DNA from 4 places in the Paenibacillus sp. NPDC056579 genome. Region 3 is predicted to be linked to each of the others. Evidence: predicted binding sites of a transcription regulator. Region 3 holds the regulator's gene; each other region holds the start of a gene.
The links. The regulator LexA, encoded in region 3, represses DNA repair genes until DNA is damaged. The targets are predictions, from matches to a motif close to CGAACATATGTTCG.

Region 1: addB (helicase-exonuclease AddAB subunit AddB) is a predicted target of LexA. The motif match lies at 4,121-4,134, and genes of this name have one in related genera.
Region 2: recA (recombinase RecA) is a predicted target of LexA. The motif match lies at 3,236-3,249, and genes of this name have one in related genera.
Region 4: ACFQ88_RS28590 (SPL family radical SAM protein) is a predicted target of LexA. The motif match lies at 2,858-2,871, and genes of this name have one in related genera.

The regions. Positions count from the first base shown of each region.
Region 1 is NZ_JBHTVD010000003.1:454,488-460,257, reverse strand. It holds gene ACFQ88_RS14665 (class I SAM-dependent rRNA methyltransferase) at 1-744, shown strand, start outside; gene ACFQ88_RS14660 (nitroreductase family protein) at 963-1,547, shown strand; gene ACFQ88_RS14655 (ester cyclase) at 1,703-2,134, shown strand; gene ACFQ88_RS14650 (MarR family winged helix-turn-helix transcriptional regulator) at 2,248-2,715, shown strand; gene ACFQ88_RS14645 (rhamnogalacturonan acetylesterase) at 2,905-4,005, shown strand; gene addB (helicase-exonuclease AddAB subunit AddB) at 4,278-5,770, shown strand, end outside.
Region 2 is NZ_JBHTVD010000003.1:12,071-17,840, forward strand. It holds gene rny (ribonuclease Y) at 1-1,032, opposite strand, end outside; gene ACFQ88_RS12530 (RecX family transcriptional regulator) at 1,330-2,043, opposite strand; gene recA (recombinase RecA) at 2,112-3,161, opposite strand; gene ACFQ88_RS12540 (competence/damage-inducible protein A) at 3,396-4,637, opposite strand; gene pgsA (CDP-diacylglycerol--glycerol-3-phosphate 3-phosphatidyltransferase) at 4,694-5,272, opposite strand; gene rimO (30S ribosomal protein S12 methylthiotransferase RimO) at 5,269-5,770, opposite strand, start outside.
Region 3 is NZ_JBHTVD010000001.1:268,632-274,401, reverse strand. It holds gene ACFQ88_RS01405 (aldo/keto reductase) at 1-577, opposite strand, end outside; gene ACFQ88_RS01400 (DUF896 domain-containing protein) at 596-790, opposite strand; gene ACFQ88_RS01395 (LysM peptidoglycan-binding domain-containing protein) at 921-1,289, opposite strand; gene lexA (transcriptional repressor LexA) at 1,436-2,059, shown strand; gene glnA (type I glutamate--ammonia ligase) at 2,215-3,594, opposite strand; gene ACFQ88_RS01380 (MerR family transcriptional regulator) at 3,636-4,046, opposite strand; gene ACFQ88_RS01375 (methionine gamma-lyase family protein) at 4,143-5,390, opposite strand; gene hflX (GTPase HflX) at 5,383-5,770, opposite strand, start outside.
Region 4 is NZ_JBHTVD010000009.1:56,659-62,428, reverse strand. It holds gene melA (alpha-glucosidase/alpha-galactosidase) at 1-852, opposite strand, end outside; gene ACFQ88_RS28595 (helix-turn-helix domain-containing protein) at 959-1,888, shown strand; gene ACFQ88_RS28590 (SPL family radical SAM protein) at 1,997-2,815, opposite strand; gene ACFQ88_RS28585 (PepSY domain-containing protein) at 3,005-3,385, opposite strand; gene ACFQ88_RS28580 (aldolase catalytic domain-containing protein) at 3,566-4,534, opposite strand; gene ACFQ88_RS28575 (IclR family transcriptional regulator) at 4,870-5,625, shown strand; gene ACFQ88_RS28570 (NUDIX hydrolase) at 5,710-5,770, shown strand, end outside.

The DNA of each region.
Region 1 (5,770 bases), on a different contig from region 3:
GCTGCTATTGCTCCTCTGATGCTCGGATGGGGCAAACAAAGCGGAATCGAGCTGAAAGACGTCGTGCAGGAGGACGGGACGAACGTCCAAGCGCCGGTTAACGCCAACGGGAAGACGGTTTCCTTTCCTTTCTGGGACGGTGCGACAGTGCTCGAATGCTTCTCCCATACCGGCAGCTTTACGCTGAACGCGTGCAAATACGGCGCCAAGAAGGTAACCTGCCTCGACATTTCGGAGCATGCGATTGAAAGCGCCAGAACGAATGTGAAGCTGAACGGCTTCGAGGACCGGGTAGAATTCGTAGTCGCCGACGCGTTCGAATACTTGCGTGAGCAGGTGAAGGGGCTCGAGCAGCGTAAGGAAAGAGCACATGCGGACAAGAAGAAGGTCGATACCTCTCAACCCTTGTCATCCAAAAGCAAAACGTGGGACGTCGTCATTCTCGACCCTCCGGCGTTTGCCAAAACGCGCAGCGCTGTCGAAGGCGCTTGCAGAGGGTACAAGGACATCAACCTTCACGGGATGAAGCTGGTCAACGAGGGCGGCTATCTAGTAACCGCCAGCTGTTCATATCATATGAAGCCTGAACTATTTCTAGAAACGATTCACGCTGCGGCGGCCGATGCGAATAAAATACTGCGTTTGATCGAGTTCAGAGCGGCAGGGAAAGATCACCCGCGGATTTTAGGGGTAGATGAAGGAAACTATCTGAAATTTGCTATTTTTGAAGTGCGGAGCAAATAGAACGATGTAGCCGTTGTTTTTGGTTCTATACCAAAGACAGCGGCTTTATTTTTTGAGCGGTGCCAATGGTTCCGACAAGAAAAGGCTGCAGCCGGGCTTGAATTTTCGCGGCACCGCTTTTATAATGTGAAATGGGAATGATAATTATTCTCAAGAATAATTTACGGTAACAAGTCCATTGATATAAGAAAAGGTGGCTATTATATATGACGGATTTCATGAAATTATCTATGTCCTTGGGAGAGGCAATTGCAGGCCGGCGCAGCATCGGCAGGGTGAAGCAGGATCCGGTGGACAAACAGCAGATCGAAGCGCTGCTGGATGCCGCCAATTGGGCGCCGAGCCATCATGCAACCGAGCCGTGGCGATTTTTCGTAATGACAGGCGGCGGCAGACAAAAGCTGGCGGATGCATATGCCGATATTGCGGCGGAAGGCGCAGCGGGTTCGGCAGTGGAAGAGCTCGAGACGATACGCAGCAAAGCGGCGGGCAAGGCGTTTCGCGCTCCGGTCGTAATCGCTGTGGCGGTATCGCCATCCGACGCTCCATCCGTGAACCGGATGGAGGAATTCGCGGCCGCTCACAGCGCAGTGCAAAATATGCTGCTGGCGGCGCACGGTTTGGGTTTGGGCACGATCTGGCGCTCCGGAGAACCGATGTATCACCCGCGGATGAAGCAAGCCTTCGGACTCGCTCCGTCCGATGAATTGGTAGGCCTGGTCTATGTTGGCTACCCTGACATGCAGCTGCTTCCCGGCAAGAGAAGACCCGTATCCGAGAAGACGGTCTGGATATCCGAGTAATAAATGCTCCCTGTTGCAAGGCATTATTGCCCTTAGCGATAGGGAGTTTTTTGATGGCTCGAAATTTTAGTCAATTTACTTGACTAAATACGAAACGGAGTTATAATCATATATAGTCAATTAACTTGACTATATTATGAGGTGGAGGGCTGAATATGAAAGCTGAAACTAATATGGAAACGGTACGTTCTTTTATTCAGGCATTCTGGAACGAAGGCAATCTCGCGTGTACGGATCAGTATATAACCGAAGATTATGAGGATCATGCTTACGTCCCTAATAACGTAATTGGACTCAAGGAGACGGCTCGCGTCCTGCATACTGCATTTCCGGATCAGTGCTCTGCCGTAGAAAGCATTGTGGCGCAAGGTGACCGCGTTGTCGTAAGACTTGCAATGACAGGAACCCATTTGGGCTTGTTTAGAGGGACAGAAGCTACCGGCAACCGTGTGGATGTTAAGGTATATCGCGAATATCGGCTTGTTAACGGTAAAATCGCTGAGCATTGGGCGCTTTTCGACACGGTCTCCTTGCTGCGCCAAATCGGAGCGGAGCTTCACCAGCAGCCAGCCTGCCGAATTAAATAGCTTATGAAATGCTTAAGGTCGCTCTTTCATCGGGCGGCCTTAGTTATTTTCAGGAATCGTGGTAAAATGGATGGATGAGTTTGCTGGATCGAATTCTAGGAGGGGACAGAGCATTGGCGCACGAGGCACCGGGATACGAGCTTACGATTCTTTTTGCAACTGCATTTCGCTTGGCGGTAGACGAATTGCATGATGAATTGGCCAAGGCAGGATTTGACGACGTTCGTCCGTCTCACGGATTTATTTTTCAAAAGCTATCCCATGGAGGCGCAACGGGTAACGAAATAGCGGATCATCTTGGAATTACCAAACAGGCTGCCAGTTTGACAATAGATTATTTGGAAGAGCGGGGTTATGTCAGCAGGGAGCCGCATCCATCCGACCGCAGGGGGAAGCTCGTCGTATTAACGGAGCGTGGCTGGCGATGTATCCGAACTACGGAAGCTGTATTTTCCTCGATAGAGCGACGTTGGGAACAGATGGTTGGAGAAGAAGCCATACGATCGCTCCGCCACGATATGCGGGAATTGGTTCACAGCTTTCCCAATGCCAAGCCTGGAGCGTTTCGTCCTGTCTGGTAGCGGACATGGTTCGACGTCCCTCCTGCAGTCTGGTTTCAAAAATTGATAAAATGCGAAATTATTCGGATTGAATTCAGGGGGCTAAGCGCTTACTATAAGGTAATATTAACAAAAGACCGATCGCTGACTTAGTTTCATATCATCATGTTTCGAGAAGTCAGCGACATTACCGCTTGTTGGAGGAACCTAATGAAAATACAATTTGCTTTTCATCCCAATGAAACAAGCTCAGAATTTATTCCCGTGACACTGAATACTTCGTACAGCAGCGCCAGAGGCTATGGCTTCTCCCAGTCGGTGCATCCCTCTAGGAACGAGGATTTACGCGATTCGTGGCCTGGGGATTATTTTCTTCAGCCGGTGCCGACGTTCAGAGTGGACGTGCCTTTCGGCAATTATTCCGTTACCTTAACATTGGGGCACCCGGATGCTCCATCCGCGACGACGGTCAAAGCCGGTCTCGGGCGGTTGATGCTGGACAATATTCATACCGCTCCAGGACAGTTCGTCCGGGAAACCTTTGCCGTGAGAGCCGAGGACGGACAGCTGAAGCTGGCGTTTTCCGGCGCTGCGCCGAGCGTTTACGCCATAGAAATCGAACGGGCGGGAGAGATGCCTACGTTATTTTTGGCAGGAGATTCTACGGTAACCGACCAGCCCTCAGGCCAGTATCCTTATGCGGGATGGGGCCAAATGTTCCCGAAGTTTCTGACGGCGGACATTGCGGTATCCAACCATGCGCGCTCGGGCAGAAGCTCCAAAAGCTTTATTACCGAAAACCGGCTGAATCATATTTGGAATCAGATAGCTCCTTCGGATTTCTTACTCATTCAGTTCGCTCATAACGATGAAAAGGACAACGAAGGCGGGACGGACGCTTTCACTACGTACCAGCACTATCTGAAGCAGTATATTGACGGTGCACGGCAGAGAGGCGCTTATCCGGTGCTTGTATCGCCGATGCACAGACGCTTTTTTGATGCGCGGCATTGCATTGAGAATACCCACGGCGATTATATCGAAGCAATGCGGCAGCTGGCTGAACGCGAGGAGGTTCCTTTTCTGGATTTGGCAGGCAAAAGCAAGCGGCTGTTCGAGGAGCGGGGCGAAGAGGCGACCAAACGTATTTTTATGTGGGCGGAGCCGAACGAATATGCCAATTTTCCGGATGGGGCGCAGGATAACACGCACTTTACGGAATACGGAGGGGTTGAAATTGCACGGCTTGTGACGGAATGTATCCGCGAGGCCGGAGTGGAGCCTCTCCAACATTATTTGCGGTCTAACTAAAAAACGGATCTTACGAAACCGGAGCTGTCGAAGAACAGGTGCCGGTTTTTTTCGTGCGATTCAATAAGCTTAGAGCGCGCACCAACGTACCATCATGGCTTCGTTTCGAGGTAATAGAACATATGTTCTCTGTGTGGTATAATATGAACCAAAACATCCCTTAGCCCAAAAAGAGTGTTTTTTGGTAGAATAATAGAATTAGAGTGAAATGTTACTTTCTTATGGCTACCTATATCCAAGTGACTATTGTACATAGATGAGGAGGAAGCTCCATGGCATTCCGTTTTGTGTTGGGAAGAGCGGGCAGCGGAAAAAGCGAATACTGCCTGAGCAGTATTAAAGAGAAGCTGCTCGAAGCGCCAAGCGGACGTCCGCTTATTCTTCTGGTTCCCGAGCAGGCGACCTTTCAGGCTGAATATGCGTTGGCTTCGACTCCGGAGCTGGGCGGAACGCTGCGGGCTCAGGTGCTCAGCTTTCGAAGACTCGCCTGGCGGGTCATGCAGGAGGTCGGAGGGACTGCGAGACTGCCGATTGACGATACGGGGAAAAAACTGCTGCTGCACAAACTATTACATAAGCAACGCGACCGTCTAAAGCTATTTTCCGCCAGTGCGGATCAGATGGGCTTCATAGAGAAAATAAGCGATTTATTCAAGGAATTCAAACGGTATTGCATTACATCGGAAGGGTTGGAATCATTCTACAGAAGCTCGCCCGTTCACGATCAATCGTCTTCAATTAAGGATAAGCTGCATGATCTTCAGCTGCTGTACGGGGAATTCGAGCAGGAGCTGTCACGCACTTATTTGGACGGGGAAGATTTCCTGACGCTGCTTGCCGCCCAGCTGCCCAAGTCCGATTATGTTCGCGGCGCCGAATGCTGGATTGACGGCTTCCACGGGTTTACTCCGCAGGAGCTTGCGGTTGTTGAGAGCATGGTTGCTTCGTGCCGGGAAGTTACGATGACTTTGAATCTTGACCGTGAATATAGGCTTGGGGATATGCCTCACGAATTGGATTTGTTCCATCCGACGGCAAGAACTATGCTTCAGCTGCAGGAACGGCTCGACAAGCTGCATATTCCGGTTAGGGAAACGATTCTGCTGCAATGCGATCCCCCCGTAAGGTTTAAGGACAGCCCGATGCTGACGCATCTGGAAAAGGAGATGGATCAGCGGCTGAAGAAGCCATATCGTTCCGCTGGCAGCGCATCGAAAGAGAGGGACGGGGTCAAGCTGACGGCTGCGGTAAGCCGGAGAGCGGAAGTGGAAGGGACCGCGCGGGAGGTTTTGCGGCTCGTTCGAGAGAACAATCTCAGGTTCCGGGATATCACGGTGACGGTGCGAAATGCGGAAGCCTACGGCGAGCTGCTGTCGGCTACGTTCACCGATTTCGGCATCCCGCATTTTTTCGATCAAAAGCGGTCCGTCATGCACCATCCCGTAGTGGAGCTTATCCGTTCTTCGCTTGAGGTCATAGAGCGTTACTGGAAATACGATGCGGTGTTCCGCTGTGTGAAAACAGAGTTTTTCATCCCTCTGGAGCAGAAAGCAGACGGGATCCGTCTGGACAGGCATGCTATGGATCAGCTGGAGAATTATGTGCTTGCCTTTGGCATTCAAGGCTCGAAATGGTTCGATGGAAAGCCTTGGACCTACTCCTTGCGTTCGAGCTTGGAGCAGCCGGATGCAGCGGCCAGCGAGACGGAAGCGGCTTTTATACATAAAATGAACGTTTGCCGCAATAGTGTGGCACAACCGCTGTT
Region 2 (5,770 bases), on a different contig from region 3:
CATCAATCCGCTTAAGTAGGCCACTTCCATAGAATGCTTCAACACATTTTGACCATAGCTTGTTCTGAACTTCAAACGTCCCAGAATTTTGATCAGATCCGGATGCAATCCGTGAACTCCGGTTTCAAATGTAGCTTGCTCCCCGTACTCACGAATCCGCTCATCCACTTCTTTACGGGACTTCTCCACCATTTCCTCAATTCGGGCAGGATGGATCCGGCCGTCAGCGACCAATTTCTCTAGGGATGTTCGGGCGATCTCCCGACGAATTGGATCAAATCCGGATAGGATTACCGCTTCCGGTGTATCGTCGATGATAAGATCAATACCCGTCAAAGTTTCCAGCGCCCGGATATTTCTGCCTTCGCGTCCGATAATGCGACCCTTCATCTCTTCATTCGGTAAAGAAACCACCGATACGGTTGTTTCCGCCACATGATCAGCGGCACATCTCTGGATAGCCAAGGTAATGATTTCGCGGGCTTTCTTGTCGCCTTCTTCTTTCGCCTGCTGTTCAATTTCTTTGATCAGTTGAGCTGTCTCATGACGAACTTCCTGCTCCACATTCGTGAGGATAATGTTCTTCGCTTCCTCCATAGTGAGGGCGGAAATCCGCTCCAGCTCTGCAACTTGATTTTTGTAAATATTATCAATTTGCGACTGGGTTTCTTCGATTCTTTTCTCTTTGTTGGCGACCTGCTCTTCTTTTTTCTCCAGAGATTCTAATTTTTTATCCAGCGATTCCTCTTTTTGCAACAGTCGTCTCTCTAGTCGTTGTGTTTCATTTCGACGATCACGAATGTCTTTTTCAGCTTCGGTTCTGAGCTTGTGAATCTCATCCTTCGCTTCCAGAACCGCTTCTTTCTTCAGTGCCTCCGCTTCTTTCTTGGCATTATCCTTAATCAATTCAGCGGCTTGTTCAGCACTAGAAATCTTCGCTTCTGCAATGGACTTGCGGATAAAATAACCAATCCCTAAGCAAATTACACCAACTAAGAGGATGATTATGATCCAGATAGCCGGACTTGGCATCCAGTTCACCTCCTCGTCATTTCTCCAAGGGGTAAGCTTGGGACAGTATGGTTTTTAATCCGTTTAACAAGCTTTAAAATAAAGTAAAAATTGGCGATTTTACTTTTACGAAACTTCCTGTTCAGGCTTGGCAGGAAGAATCTGTGTATAAAAATATACATGATTATTTTATCTTTTGTCGAAGAAGCTTGTCAAGGTGTCCCCTGCAGAAATGATTCCCTACGGCTAGTCACGCTGCTGCAATAGGAGGTAATATCCGAATGCTTATAAATAATTCGCCCCGCTAGATGCATTACATTACTCCAAATCGTATGTATCCGTATAGTGCTCCTCCCAATCAGTTTGTCCGGATGCTTGAACCAAATCCCTCAGGACGCGCGATACGATACCGGATGAATAGCCTCTGCGCAGCAGAAAGCCCATCGCCTTATTCCGCGCCTTCTGCCTGTCGGCCGTGAACTCCGCCCGGTATCTCTTGAATGCAAGGTCGAAAGCGATCTTATACTCCAACTCTTCGTCGACTTGACTCAATGCGCTGGTTATATGTTCAGGCGGCAGCCCTTTATGCTGAAGCTCCTGCCGTACCCAGTTGCGGCCTTTCTTCTGCGACCGGATCCGCTGCTTCGTTAACTGCTCTGCAAAAAGCTCGTCATTTACGTACTGCTCTCTCCGTAAACGATCGACGGTCAGCTCGATCAGCTTCGCTTCATAGCCTTTCTGTTTCAGCCTGACTTTCATTTCGTGCTCAGAGCGCAGACGTGACGATAGGAGCTTGATAGAGTACAAATAAGCCTGCTGCTTCTCCTCGGCAAAAATAATCTCTCTAAAGTCCTCTACGCGTATCTCAGAACCTTTAACAAGCCTATACTTGATCAAAGTATCCTCGTGAACGGAAAAGGCATACTGGTCATCCATGAACAAGTTATATCTATTCTTGAATCTCTTCTGCCTTTCTATCTTCGATATCGTCCCTGTATGTACGACCTCTTCCTTCGTTTCATCTTCACTCACCAGATTGTCACCCCATATGAACGAACAGGCACCCTATACCATAGGTAAAGGTGCCTGCCATTACGGTTTTATTCAAATGCCAGCAAATCTTCCTCATCCTCATCCGTGTCGGTAAGATCGCTGCCGTTGGCAACAATCAAGTTACTGTTCTCGCGGATCTTCTTCTCGATAACGTCGGCGATCTGAGGATTCTCTTTCAGGAATTGCTTCGCATTCTCGCGTCCTTGACCCAGACGGTCATTGTTGAAGGAGTACCATGCGCCGCTCTTTTGGATAATATCCATTTCACTTCCGATGTCAATAATGCTGCCTTCCTTCGATATGCCTTCACCGTACATAATGTCGATATCGGCCTGCTTGAACGGAGGCGCAACCTTGTTCTTAACGACTTTGATCCGTGTACGGTTACCTACCATATCGTTTCCTTGCTTGATCGTCTCTACACGGCGAACATCCAAGCGTACGGTCGAGTAGAACTTCAATGCTCTACCGCCCGGCGTTGTTTCCGGATTACCGAACATTACGCCGACCTTCTCGCGAAGCTGGTTAATGAAGATCGCGATAACTTTCGACTTGTTAATCGCACCGGACAGTTTGCGCAATGCCTGCGACATTAGGCGCGCTTGCAGACCAACGTGGGAATCGCCCATCTCGCCTTCGATCTCCGCTTTAGGCACCAGTGCCGCTACCGAGTCAATGACGATGATATCGACAGCACCGCTGCGCACAAGTGCTTCAGCGATCTCCAGCGCCTGCTCTCCCGTATCCGGCTGGGACAACAGCAGATCATCAATATTGATGCCCAGCTTGCTGGCATACAATGGATCCAATGCGTGCTCCGCATCGATAAAAGCGGCTTGTCCGCCAGCTTTCTGTACTTCTGCGATCGCATGAAGAGCGACCGTCGTTTTACCGGAAGACTCCGGACCGTACACTTCTATAATTCTACCGCGCGGGAACCCTCCGATACCAAGTGCTATATCCAGGGCCAAGGAACCGCTAGGAATCGTTTCTACTTGCATGTGAGTGGACTCACCGAGTTTCATAATGGAGCCTTTGCCAAACTGCTTCTCAATTTGACGAAGTGCATTTTCTAAAGCTGCGCGCCGATCGGACACAACGGTCACTTCCTTTTCTCTTATTGGTTACTTCCATGATAACTTGTTTTGGTTGTATTGCCAAGCATTTTTTGCGAACATACATTCGATTGCTGGTCAAAATAAAAACCGCAACAAGGGATATTCATTGTTACGGTTCTTCCGTTAAACCTATTATATTACATTTCGCGAAACTATTTCAAGCACTATTTTTCCGAGTCCCATACGAGAAATGATAGAGAGTTCCGAACCCTCCTAAAGCAGCTTCCATAGCTGATACAGCGCGCTTCTGGCCGCTCTCAGCTTGATCATCTCACGGCTGCCGGACAGCTGCAGCTGCTGCACTACCGTCTCGTGATCCCGCTTCGCAACCGCTACATAGACGAGCCCGACCGGCTTCCCTTCGGACTCATCCGGGCCGGCGACTCCCGTAATCGCAATCGAGTAGTCGGTGTCCGACTGCTTAAGCAGATTGTCTGCCAGCAGGCGAGCGGTGACATCGCTGACGGCGCCAGGCGCACCTGCGCCCTCCAGGACGGCCTGAGGCACGCCCAGGAGTCTGTGCTTCCATTCGTTCGTATAGCATACGATACCGCCTTGAAACACCGCCGAGCTGCCTGGAACAGCCGTCAGCATATCGCTCAGGAGCCCTCCCGTGCAGCTCTCGGCGACGGCAAGCTTCAATGACTTTTCGCGCATGATGCCAACCATCTGCTGCTCGATACTGACGTCTTCGTTCGCATAAATATACAGTCCCAGCCTTTTGCGGATTTCACTCTCCACTGGATCCAGCTTGGCGTCCGCCTCTGCCTTGGATGCGGATCGGGTTGTGAGCCTGATCGCCACTTCGCCTTCTTTGGCATAAGGAGCGATCGTAGGGTCTGTTTGGTCCTTAATAAGATCAAGCAGCTCATGCTCCAGGAGAGATTCTCCTATCCCTGCAAATTTCAGCATACGGGAGTACAGCGGATAAACGCCTTCCATCTTCGATGCGATCCATGGAGCCGCGTAGCGCTCGAACATCGGCTTCATTTCCTTGGGAGGCCCCGGCAGCAGAACGTAGTGTGTTTGATCCTGGGTCAGCGCTACGCCAACCGCCATTCCCGTATCATTAGCTAACGGATCGCTGTCTTCGAGCATATAAGCCTGTCTCTTATTGCTTTCCACCATATGTATGCCGCGCTTGCTGAAAAAGTCCGTTATTTTATCCATCGAAGGCTGGTGGAGCACAATCTTGCGGCCAAGATATGCGGCCAATGCATCCTTGGTCAAATCGTCCTGCGTAGGTCCGAGCCCCCCGGTGCAAATGACCAGATCGGCGCGGCTGGATGCCAGTCTAAGCGCCTCGGTCAGACGGGCCTCATTGTCTCCCACAACCGTTTGGAAGTACACGCTAACACCTAAGTCCGCACAAGCGCGCGATAGAAATTGCGCGTTCGTGTTAACGATTTGTCCAAGCAATAGCTCGGTGCCGACTGCAATGATTTCCGCTTTCATATCCTTTTTCTCCTCCCAAGAAATCAACAAAAAAACAATAGGAAAACCCTACTGTTTTATTCGCTGAAATTCAACACATGTTTATTTTTAATAAAATAATCGAAACCGGAATACAAAGTGATGATGGCAGCCACCCAGCTCGCGAAAATATCGAAACGGAAGTTAATGAAGGCGAACGGGAAATTATTGATCAACAAGGCGATAATGGCCGTAATTTGCGTCGCCGTCTTCCATTTCCCCCACTTGCTTGCAGCTATAACAACCCCTTCGACAAGAGCGATCTGCCGCAGCCCTGTAACCGCAAATTCGCGGCTAATAATGACAATGGCTATCCAAGCCCCAATTTTGTCCATCTCTACAAGGGAAATGAGAACAGCGGACACGAGGAGCTTATCTGCAAGCGGATCGAGCAGCTTACCGAGATTCGTCACCAATTTTCTTTTGCGCGCAATATAACCGTCCAGACTATCCGTACTGGCAGCTATGATAAAGATGAGCGCAGCTATAATCTGGTTATAGGTGATGACGAACTGTTCTATTTTGATATGAGGAAATTTCACATTCACTAGCAAAAAGAACATGATGATAGGGACGAGAAAAATCCTCGCCAATGTAATCCGGTTGGCCAGATTCATGCCACGACCTCCCCGGACAAATCGAACTCGAACGAGTGGGTAATGCGAACTTTGGCTACTTCACCGATTTGCAGCTGCGTACCTTTGACGAATACTTCACCGTCAATTTCCGGCGCATCATATTGCGAACGGCCTACGTATACGTCGCTTCTACCGTCATACTTTTCAATAAGCACATCGATAACTTGGCCTACGCGGCTGCCGTTGCGAATGTTGGAAATTTCGCGTTGGATTTCCATCAGCGTATTGGCGCGGAATTCCTTGACGTCCTCCTCCACTTGCTCTGGAAGGCGCGCCGCCGGAGTATCCTCTTCCTTAGAATAGGAAAATACGCCAAGACGATCGAACTCAACGTCGCGGATAAACTGCTTCAAGTTTTCGAAATCCGAATCGGTTTCTCCAGGGAAGCCTACGATCAGCGACGTTCTCAAGGAAACGTTCGGAATGCGCGTGCGAATTTTTTGAATGAGAGCTCTTGCATCCTGCTGTCTGCCGGGT
Region 3 (5,770 bases):
AGAGCGGAATGACTTCACGGTCCATTTGACGGCTAACCAAACTATATTGCGGCTGAATGGATATGAATCTGGCATATCTTGCAAAATCACTATAGCTTAATGATTTCATCAGCTGATACGCCAAAAAGTTGGAGCAACCGATGTATCTGACTTTACCAGATGTCACCAGGTCATCCAACGTTCGAAGCGTTTCTTCAATCGGTGTAATTTGGTCCCATACATGCAGCTGATACAAATCGATGTAATCCGTATTTAAACGCCGCAGGCTCGCTTCTACACCATCCATAATATGTTTGCGCGATAAACCGACATGGTTCACATTGTCACCGGTAGCAAACCGAACCTTTGTAGCCAATATAACATCGGAACGGCGCTCCTTTATCACTTTGCCAACAATGACTTCCGATTGACCGGAAACGTAAACGTCTGCAGTATCTATGAAGTTCCCTCCGGCATCCAGAAACCGATGAATCATCTGAATGGAGTCGGACTCGTTCGTGGTATTACCGAAAGTCATTGTCCCCAAGCACAGCTCGGAGACGGCAATGCCGCTTCTCCCCAAAACCCGATACTGCATTATACTCTTCTCCCCCGATTACTGCTTGTTCTCATCGTCCACAAATTTAATATTATCCAGCTGATTGCGGAGATTGCTCTTGAAAGCTTCTATATAACGCTTTCTTAATGTGTTGCGCTCTTCAATCTCTTCTTCAGTCAGTTCAGACGACTTCGCTTTTCGTGCCAGTTCATTAATTCGCTTGATGTATTGATCGTGTTCTGATTCGTTCATTCCAATCCTCCTGGTTATCGCGTGTCTGGTACATGAAAGCACAAGAACAGACAGCGCCAAATGCATCAAATTATACTTTGACATTACAGGATTCGATTGTCAAGAGCAGGAACAGATCCGTACTCAAACGTTAGGGTAAGACGAGAATTTGTCCTTCATGCAGCACATTCGATTTAAGCTGATTCACTCGCTTCAATTCATATATGTATTCCGAAACATTCTGCCCTTGCTCAAGGTGCTCGTTCGCGATGCTCCAGAGCGTGTCGCCTCTATCGACTTCTACCGTCGACTTCAACGCGCTTCCGTTAGCCGCGGCTAACGCGTCTTGATCTCCACCGAACAGGGAGATAAAAAGACTTAGTATGATTATCAACAGCCCTGCGGCCAGCAAAGCGCCTAGCCTGGCTAGCTTTACTTTATTCATAGACTTCTTATTTGCCTTATGGTTGCGGTTGTGAGTAGATACCGTGCTGCGGATTAATTGTTCATTCATATACATGTTCAACGACCCCCAAACATTTGTTCTGGTATTAAATTAACACGAACAAATGTTTGTGTCAACCGTTTTTTTCGAACTTATGTTTGTACGAACTCCGGTTCTGTGTTATACTTTGGATAATAATTACCAATACTGGAGTGATCGTGATGAGCAAACTATCCAATCGGCAGCTGGCGATACTGGAATTTATAAAGAATGAAGTAAAAGATAAAGGATATCCGCCTTCCGTTCGAGAAATCGGTGAAGCCGTCGGACTTGCTTCCAGTTCTACTGTGCACGGACATCTGGAGCGTCTTGAGAAGAAGGGCCTCATCCGCCGCGATCCAACTAAACCGAGAGCCATAGAGATCACTGACGGCTCCTCTACCGAAGGCAGCCAGTTCGACCTGTCCGTTGCCCGGGTGCCATTGATCGGACGCGTCACGGCCGGTGTACCGATTACAGCTACGGAGAACATCGAGGACTACTTCCCTCTGCCAAGCCACTACGTCGGCGACCACAATGTGTTCATGCTCAGCGTTATCGGCGATAGTATGATTGAAGCCGGGATCCATAACGGAGACTACGTGATCGTGCGCCAGCAGCAATCTGCGAACAACGGTGACATTGTAGTAGCCATGACGGAGGATGATGAAGCAACCGTGAAACGGTTCTACAAGGAGAAGGATCATTTCCGTTTGCAGCCGGAGAATCCTACCATGGAACCGATTCGCTTGAATCAAGTTACCATACTGGGACGAGTTGTCGGAGTATTTCGCGACATCCATTAACATCAAACAGCCGGGATTCACGGAGCCTTCGCTCCTGATCCCGGCTGTTTTTTCTTCTTTCATAAGCATTACCGTTGCTGCATCCTGCTTATTAACACACTCAACCTTTAGACAAAAAGAAAACCCGGCGCCATCCGGCACCGGGTCGTTCCTTATTAATACAGAGTCAAATACTGCTCGCGCTCCCAAGCATGGACTTGCGTGCGGTAAATGTCCCACTCGATTTCTTTAAGCTCTACGAAATGCGCCAGAGCATGATCGCCCAAAGCATCGCAGATCACATCGTCTCGCAGAAGCTCATCCAGGGCCTGCTTCAAATCAACAGGCAAGCTAGGAATGCCTTGCTCCTCGCGCTCTTCCTCGGACATCACATAGATGTTTCTGTCTGTAGGAGGAGGAAGCTGCATTTTATTCTTAATGCCGTCCAATCCCGCTTTCAGCATAACGGCCAGAGCCAGATAGGGGTTCGCCGCCGGATCCGGGTTCCGCACTTCTACACGCGTGCTCAATCCGCGGGAAGCAGGAATACGGATCATCGGGCTGCGGTTGCTCGCAGACCATGCAACGTAGCATGGAGCTTCGTAGCCTGGAACCAGACGCTTGTAAGAGTTGACCGTCGGGTTCGTAATCGCTGCGAATGCGCGGGCGTGACGCAAAATACCGGCCATATATTGTCTTGCTGTTGCGCTTAGGCCCAGCTTGTCGCTTTCGTCATAGAACACGTTCGTTTTGCCGTTGAACAGCGATTGGTGGCAGTGCATACCCGAACCGTTCACGCCGAACAAAGGCTTCGGCATAAAGCTCGCATGAAGACCGTGCTGTCTGGCTACCGTCTTAACGACCAGCTTGAACGTCTGGATTTGGTCAGCCGCTTTGATCGCACTCTCGTATTTGAAATCGATCTCGTGCTGACCTGGAGCTACCTCGTGATGGGAAGCCTCGATCTCGAAGCCCATTTCCTCCAAAGTCAATACGATTTCGCGGCGGCAGTTCTCGCCCAAGTCCATTGGAGCCAGGTCGAAATATCCGCCTTGGTCGTTCAATTCCATTGTCGGATTGCCGTTCTCGTCGGTCTTGAACAAGAAAAACTCCGGCTCCGGTCCGACATTCATATCGGTAAAGCCCATTTCCTCGGCTTCCTTCAGCGCAGCTTTCAGAATGCCGCGCGGGTCCCCAGGGAACGGACGGCCGTCCGGCAAGTAAATATCGCAGATCAGACGGGCTACGCGATCCTCTGTTACCCATGGGAATACGACCCATGTGCTCAGATCCGGATACAAGTACATGTCGGATTCTTCAATACGAACGTAGCCTTCGATGGAGGAGCCGTCGAACATCATTTTGTTATCCAATGCTTTCTCCAGCTGGCTTACCGGAATTTCCACGTTTTTGATCGTGCCCAGCAAGTCGGTAAACTGAAGTCGGATAAAGCGTACATTTTCTTCCTTCGCAATGCGTAAAATGTCCTCTTTTGTGTATGTTTTATCTGTCACGGTCGATTTCTCCTCCTTGGTATCACTAAAATGACAGAGCATGTTCGAAAGACGAACTTAACCCTTGCTCTGATGAAGCCTTTTCATTTCTTGAAGAAACGTGAAAGCTCTCCTTGAATCAAAGATACTTGCCCCCGCTTACCTCCGCCCAGCAGCTGCTGTTTCAGCATACGGTGAAGTTGGGAATCAGTCATCTCTCTTCGCTTCACTTCCGATTGCTCGTTGAGGACCGTTGCTTCCTCGGAGTCTTTGGAAACCGGCAGCAGCACTTGCTTGATGCCCGCTATGTTAACTCCCTTTTCGATCAAATCTTTAATCTCCAGCAGCCGTTCCACATCGTTAAACGAATAGAGCCGCTGATTCCCGCCGGTTCGGGCCGGAATAATAAGTTCATGCTGTTCATAATACCGGATCTGTCTTGCCGTCAAATCGGTAAGTTTCATTACAATCCCAATCGGAAACAGTGCCATATTGCGGCGAATATCATCACTCATGACCTTTTCACCCCTGTTAACAGAAAACCTAACCCCATTGTAACCTCGCTACATAAACGTGTCAAGTTATGTTAGGTTTATGCGATGTATAGGGTGCTACAGCAAACCGCGATCGATCATGTTCTGCAGTGCTGTCAGCACGCCTAACTTGCAGTGGGAATACGTTAATCCGCCTTGCATATAGGCGATATAAGGCTCGCGGATCGGCGCATCGGCAGACAGCTCCAGGCTTCCGCCTTGAATAAACGTCCCTGCCGCCATGATGACCGGATGCTCGTATCCCGGCATATCCCACGGCTCGGGAACCACATGAGAATCAACCGCGGCCGCCTGCTGGATACCCTGTACGAATGCAATCAGATGCTTATCGCTCGTGAAGCGGATCGCCTGAATCAGATCGGTTCTCGGATCGTTCCAGTGCGGATGGGTGACGAAGCCCAGCTCTTCGAATACCGCAGCGGCAAAAATCGAGCCTTTGACTGCTTGTCCGACGAGATGGGGCGCCAGAAACAACCCCTGATAAATGCTGCGAGTCGTACCGAGCATGGCGCCTACTTCCCCGCCGATCCCCGGTGCGGTCAACCGGTACGAAGCGAGCTCGACGTATTCGCTTTTTCCAGCAATGTATCCGCCCGTGGCAGCAAGGCCGCCTCCCGGATTTTTGATCAGGGAGCCCGCCATCAAATCGACGCCGACCTGAGTCGGCTCTATAAGCTCAGTAAATTCGCCATAGCAGTTATCTACGAAGACGATGGCATCCGGCTTGATTTCCTTGACGAATCGGACCATCTCCCCGATCTGCTCGACCGTAAAGGAAGGTCTCCACGAGTAGCCGCGGGAGCGCTGGATACCGATAACCTTCGTCTTCTCGTTAATTCGTGAGCGGATCGCTTCATAGTCCGGCGCCCCGTCTTCTAGCAAGGCAACCTCGCCATAGGCGATGCCCCAATCCTGCAGCGAGCCCTTCCCGTCTCCAGGCTTGCCGATTACCTTGTGTAGCGTGTCGTAAGGCCTTCCCGTAATCATCAACAGCTCGTCCATCGGTCTTAGTACGCCGAAAAGCGCCGTTCCAATCGTATGAGTCCCAGACACAAAATGCGGCCGCACCAAGGCGGCCTCCGCTCCAAACACTTCTGCATACACCAGATCCAATACTTCCCGGCCCCGGTCGTTATAGCCGTAACCCGTAGAGCCCGAGAAATGATAGTCACTTACTTTATGATTTTGGAAGGCCCTAATGACCTTCCATTGATTTTGGTCGATAATGCGGTCGATTTCTTTGATTTTCCCCTCAATAACCTGCTCGGCACGCTCCATCCATGCCGTAATGCGTTCATTAAACATGCTCCGAATTCTCTCCCTTGATTTGTGCCTGATCCATGGCGTAAGCAGCCAGCAAATAGCCCAGTTTATCGTATTCCTTATTGTTTACTCTGACCTGAAGCAGCATATCGTCGCCGTCCACTTCGTTTTCCAGCACTTCGCCTACTCTGTAGACAAGCGATATGACATCGCCTTTTTCCGCCGGAATGCGGAACGTCTTGCAGTCCCCCATCAGCCGCGATTCGATAACCTCGCGAATTTTTTGCAGATCCTCTTCCCGGTAAGCGGAGATTTTCAAATAGTCCCCTTCGACAGTCAGCATCTCGATCTGTTCCTGAGAACACAAATCGATTTTGTTGAATAAAGTAATCTGCTCCTTCTGATGAGCTCCAAGCTCCTCC
Region 4 (5,770 bases), on a different contig from region 3:
GTTCAGGTAGCCTCCGGTCTCCCCGCCGATCCATGTATTGGGATAAATCCACTTTGCTGTCTGTTCCGGCAGCTTGCGGTACCATGGTAAATATTCGCTTAAATGACCGTTCGACTCGGTAGAAAAATAACCGAAACGGCGAAGCACATCGATACGGCACGGCTCCTTGGCAGCGATATCCGTGTGCTTCTCCATCGCAGGGAGAATATCCTGCAGCACGCTGCGTCCCTTATGCGAGACTTGGACGAACCAGGTTTGATGATTGATGCCCGCAGCCGTATAATCGACCTCTGCCTTAGGCAGGCCGAGTGCCTTGGCGATCAGCGAATGGCTGTGCTGTACGCCGTGGCACAAGCCTACGACGCGGATGCCGCCGGCGCGGCGGACAGCCCACGTATTCATCGCCATCGGGTTCGAGTAGTTGAGCAGCAGCGCATCGGGCGCTGTCTCACGCATGTCGCGAGCGATGTCGAGCAGCACAGGGATCGTGCGCAGCGCGAAGAAAACGCCGCCAGGTCCCAATGTATCCCCTACGCATTGGTCGACGCCGTAGCGGAGCGGGATTTCAATGTCGTGGCGAAACGCCTCAAGTCCGCCTACGCGGGCGGTACAGAACACGTAGTCCGCTCCGGCAATCGCTTCTCTCTGATTGGTCGTCGGAACAATCGTCGCCGGAAGCGAGTGGCTCTCGATCATATGGCGGCACAGATTCGTCGCCATTCGAAGGTTTTCCTCGTCAATATCCATGAAACGAAATTGCGCATTCCGAAATTCTTCAACAGCCAAAATATCCATTACGAGCCTGCGGGTAAAACCGATGCTTCCTGCGCCAATCATGGCGATTTTCAACATAATACAAATACCCCTTTCGCTGAATGATCAAGGTACAGACGCGCCTGAGCTCCATTGACTTCCCTCTTGGACAGTTCCATAATAAAACATAAGGAAAAGGCTTACAATGATAACATATTTTCGAAAGGATGAGACTATATTGCTCATGCCTCATGAAATGTGCGAGCGTACGAGCTTCGGCTTTAAATATTTAAGCCCGGCGGAGCAGCCGATTCGGCTTATTAATATCGGGTGGGATCGGGTAACTTCCCCGGCCTATCGATGGAACGGGCTGGAAAGAGGCGGCGGGTTCGTTGTGTTTCAATATACGTTGGCGGGAAAAGGGCTGCTGAGAGATGGGGAGACAGTATATCCGCTGACTAAAGATACCGGATTTATGACGGTCATTCCTAGCGATCAGGAGTACTACTTTCCGGAGGACGGCGAAGAGTGGGAGTTTCTATACATTGTCGTGAACGGGATGGATGCGTTGAACCATTTTAAAGCGATTGCGAAAACGACGGGACCGGTGCTGACGTTCCGCGACTATAAAGAGCCGCTTGTTCTGCTCAGCCGCCTTTATGCAGATGTATATCACGATCCGCAGCTGGATAAATATACGATATCGGCCCGGCTTTATGAGCTGCTGATGGCGCTTCACCGGTATGTAGAGGGGAGGGGGAGTGTCAAAGCGACTGAGGACATGCCCGCCGCGATTCGGGCCGCCATTAAATACATGAAGTCGCGGTACGCGCAGGACTTGTCCGTGGAGCAGATCGCCGAGGCGGCGGGGCTTAGCAAATATCATTTCTGCCGGCAGTTTTTGAAGAAAACCGGCCTCAAGCCGAATCAGTATTTGCGCAAAATCCGCATCGAGCAGGCCGCATGGCTGCTGCGGCATACGGACAAAACCGTGGAGGCGATTGCCAAAGAAGCCGGGTTTGAATACACGAACTACTTTATCAAAGTGTTTCGGACGTTTGTCGGGGCGACCCCGAACGAATACCGGCTGGGGAGAACGGCCGATCCGGTATATTTCCTGCGGATCGAGCAGTGATGAACCTTTCCAGCGCGCGGCGAATCCGATTCGCGTGTTATGGCGTTTGGCAGAGACTAAGGAGAGGCGGTACAGGGGCCACGCAACCGGGTAGTCCGCCGCTGCCGTTCATGGGAGAAAGCCGGCTTGGCTTATAAACAAGCGGTCCTCGGGGAAGTGATGGCGGAGCTCGGTGACGACCCGCTGATACGCTTCGCGGTCGTACCAGTCGCTTAAGCCGAGCTGCTCGTAAATGCGGCGGATGCCGAGCCGCTCCGTGCGCTTCCCGAGGCTGCCGTCGCCCATGAAGAAGTCGTCGATGCATACGCGCCCGACGACTTCGGCCAACCGCGCAGCGAACCGCTGCGAGGACGGCAGCACCGGCGAGATCGCCGCCTGCGTATCAAGCCCCGCCGCGGTGAGCCGCTGCAAGGCCCCAAGCCGCGCCGCAATCGGAGGCGCAGCCGGGGTGAAGGCCCGCCGGACCGGCTCCAGGTCGGTCTCGACCGTCACGCTGATCCGGACGCGATCCTTCAGCCGGAGCAGCAAATCGATGTCGCGAGTCACGAGCGGACTGCGCGTTTGCACGAGCAGGAAGTCCGGCTGCTCGGCAACCATCGCTTCGAGCAAAGACCGGGTAAGCCGCTCGTTATACTCGGCGGGCTGGTATGGGTCTGTACTTGAAGACATGAAGATCGTCACTCGTCCTTTGCGCTTTGCTTTGACGAGCTCCTTAGCGAGGATCGACGCCGCGCCTTCCTTGACGTCGACCCAGGTGCCCCACGGCTCGCCCCGGAACTTGGCGACGGGCATCTCGCGCACGTAGCAGTACGTGCAGGAAAAAGCGCAGCCGGTATACGGATTCAACGTATGGCTGTAGCCGGTCAAATAGCCGCTTGCCGGATTCAGCAGCGTTTTCGGCGTCTTATGCACGATGGTCGGTTTCATGGTTAGTGTTCACCTCGGTCTCATAGTGGAGCTTCTTCCGATCGAATTCCTGTTTGATTCCCTATTATACCAAACGCTGCCAGCGGAAGAAACGGGAATCGAAACGCTTCATGGCCATAATGGAAAAAGCCTACCGCGACCATGGAGCACGGAAGGCTTTTACGACAGAATTTTTAACCAGCTGCAGTCTCACTCGGGATCCTCGGGAGTCTCGAACACATCGTCGCTGCGGCCTACATCAATGATATGGCCGGTGACCGCATCCACCTTAACCTCCATAAGCCGTTCTTTCTTATCCTCGATCAGTACGTTGTACACGATCGTGCCGTCTTCAGTACCGAGCTCGATCTCCTGCACGATGCCCTGTACTTTTTGCATGGCGATGGCTATACACTGATCCTTCGTAATTTTCACCTGCTTCTCCAGCTCGGCCTGCTCCGCTTCATAGACGCCCGTCGCGCTGTCTTCAGGAGCAGCATATACGGTATGAGAAGCGAGAGCAGCGGTATGTACCGTACTTCCTTCCACAGCCAGCAAAATCATCGCAGCCAGTAACCATTTGTTCTTCATCAAGCATCCTCCTTGGGCCTGTTCAGCATGCAAAATGTTCCTTACCTGCAATAGGATACCCATAATTGTGAAGAACAATCGCAAGCGGGAGCGGGAGTATCGGCACGAAGGAGGGGGCGGCAGCGGCAGCATATCAAAAAAGACGGCTGCGCACGGCAACCGTCTTAAAGTCATAGCTTATTAATCGGAGTGATGGTTAGTAGGCATAACTTCCGGAGAAGTCAGCTGATCATAGAAGTCGACGAATTTGTCTTTATTATCGCTGGCACGAAGAGCCATAGCCGAACGCGGATGCTCATTCAATACGCCTGCAATCATGTAAGGAATGATGTAGCCCCACTCCACTTTCTCGCGCATAGGGATCAAGTGTCTCTCGATCAGATCGAGTACAGGACGTACGTCGTATTTAGGGTTCTTCAAATGGCTGACGATCAGCTCCGTAGGGCAGTTGCCGGCAGCGCGGCCCATACCGTATACGGACGTATCCAGGAATTGAACTCCTTTGCTGGCTCCCATAATCGTATTGGAGAAAGCAAGCTGCATATTGTTGTGCATATGCAAGCCAAGCTGTTTCTCAGGAAGAAGACGCTGGAATTTGGCAACCAGGTAGTCGACGTCGCTGTAATCCATGCTTCCGTAGGAGTCTACGATGTACACTACGTCAACCGGGCTTTTGTTAATTTCCACGAAAGCTTCGGTCAGCTCGTTCTCCATAACATGGGACAGCGCCATAATGTTGATGCTCGTTTCATAGCCGTAGCTGTTGAATTTGCGCACAAGCTCCAGAGCTTTGTCTACATCTTTGATGTAGGTCGCAACGCGGATCAGGTCAAGCTGGCTTTGCTCACGCGGCAAAATGTCGTTCTCGTCCACACGGCCGATATCTACAAGCGCCGAAAGCTTCGTATCGGTTTTGCGGTTGATAACCTCTTTCAAGAAGTCTTCGTTCAAAAAGCGCCATGGGCCAGCATCGGCACCTTTAAGCAGCTTGGCGGAGTTTTTATAGCCGATTTCCATATATTCTACGCCGGCTTCGCTTAAGCCCGCATACATGTCCTGTACCATTTTAACGCTAAAATCCCAATTGTTGACGAGGCCTCCGTCACGAATCGTGCAGTCCAAAATTTTGTGGTTCGTATCTCTTGTCATAGTCAGTGCTCCTTTTTCCTATATGGCAGTTTAACACATAGCCGGCACCCGTATCGGGTAAAAATGACTTTTTGGCTTTTAAGCTTTTTAGCTTTTAAGCGGTAAAGTGATATTTTCTATCCCTATCATTACACATCATTAAATACTTTGTCAATCATACCAAAACAAATTCATATTGACAAACATATTATGTTAACAATTTGGAAAAAATAGTCGATTTTTTTGCGATCGGTTAACGGTTGACCGACGGAAACGAACAGTGATAAAATATGGAAAAAATATTTGGAACATGGTTCAAAATATGGAACTAGTATATGGTGGAGGCATCCGGACCGATGGATAAAAAGTATTGGGTTCCCGCGCTGGAGAGAGCGCATGACGTTCTGCGCCTCATTGCCGGAGAGCCCGGACGGCTCCGGCTGAGCGACTTGTGCCAGCGAACCGCAATAAGCAAAAGCACGATGTTCTCCCTGCTGCAAACGATGGAGGAGCTGGGCTGGATCGAAAAGGACCGGGCGGATGCCTACGGGCTCGGCGGGTATCTCGGGTGGATCGGCAGCGTCTACTTCCAGCAGTTTGACGTGATTGAGCGTTTCAAACAAGAAGCGCCCGCGATTATGAATGAAATCGGCGAGTCGGTACAGCTCGCCCGATTGGAAGGCAGCGAGGTCGTCTATTTGGCCAAGGAAACTGCGCCCAATCCGGTCCGCGTCGTATCGGGGCCGGGCTCGCGTTTTCCGGCGCATGCCACGGGACTTGGCAAGTCCCTGCTGGCCGGGTTGAGCGAAGCCGATTGGGAGCGGCTGTATCCACCGGGCAGTCCGCTTCTCCAGCTAACGCCGTACACGCTAATGGCGCGCGAGGAGCTGAGGCGCCAGGTGGAGCAGGCGAAGCGGGACGGCTTCGCCTGCGACGAGCAGGAGGCGGTGATGGGCTTCTGCTGCGTCGCTGCGCCGATCGTGCAGCGGGGAGGCGACATCACCGGCGCCATCAGCATCTCGATGCCGCTCCACGAGTGGGAGCGGAAGAAGCAGGCGGCGACCGGACTAGCCTCTCTGCTGGCCGGAAAGCTGGCTTATGGAGGCCAGTAGAGCTTGAGGCCGCGGCCGAGTCGTATACCGTTAATGATTCGGATTGTAAATCATTATGAGGGTGAAGGAAAGAGGCGACAGCGGATGCTGAAGTACAATTTATGCTTTATTCGTAAAGGCTCGCAGCTGCTGATGCTGAACCGTC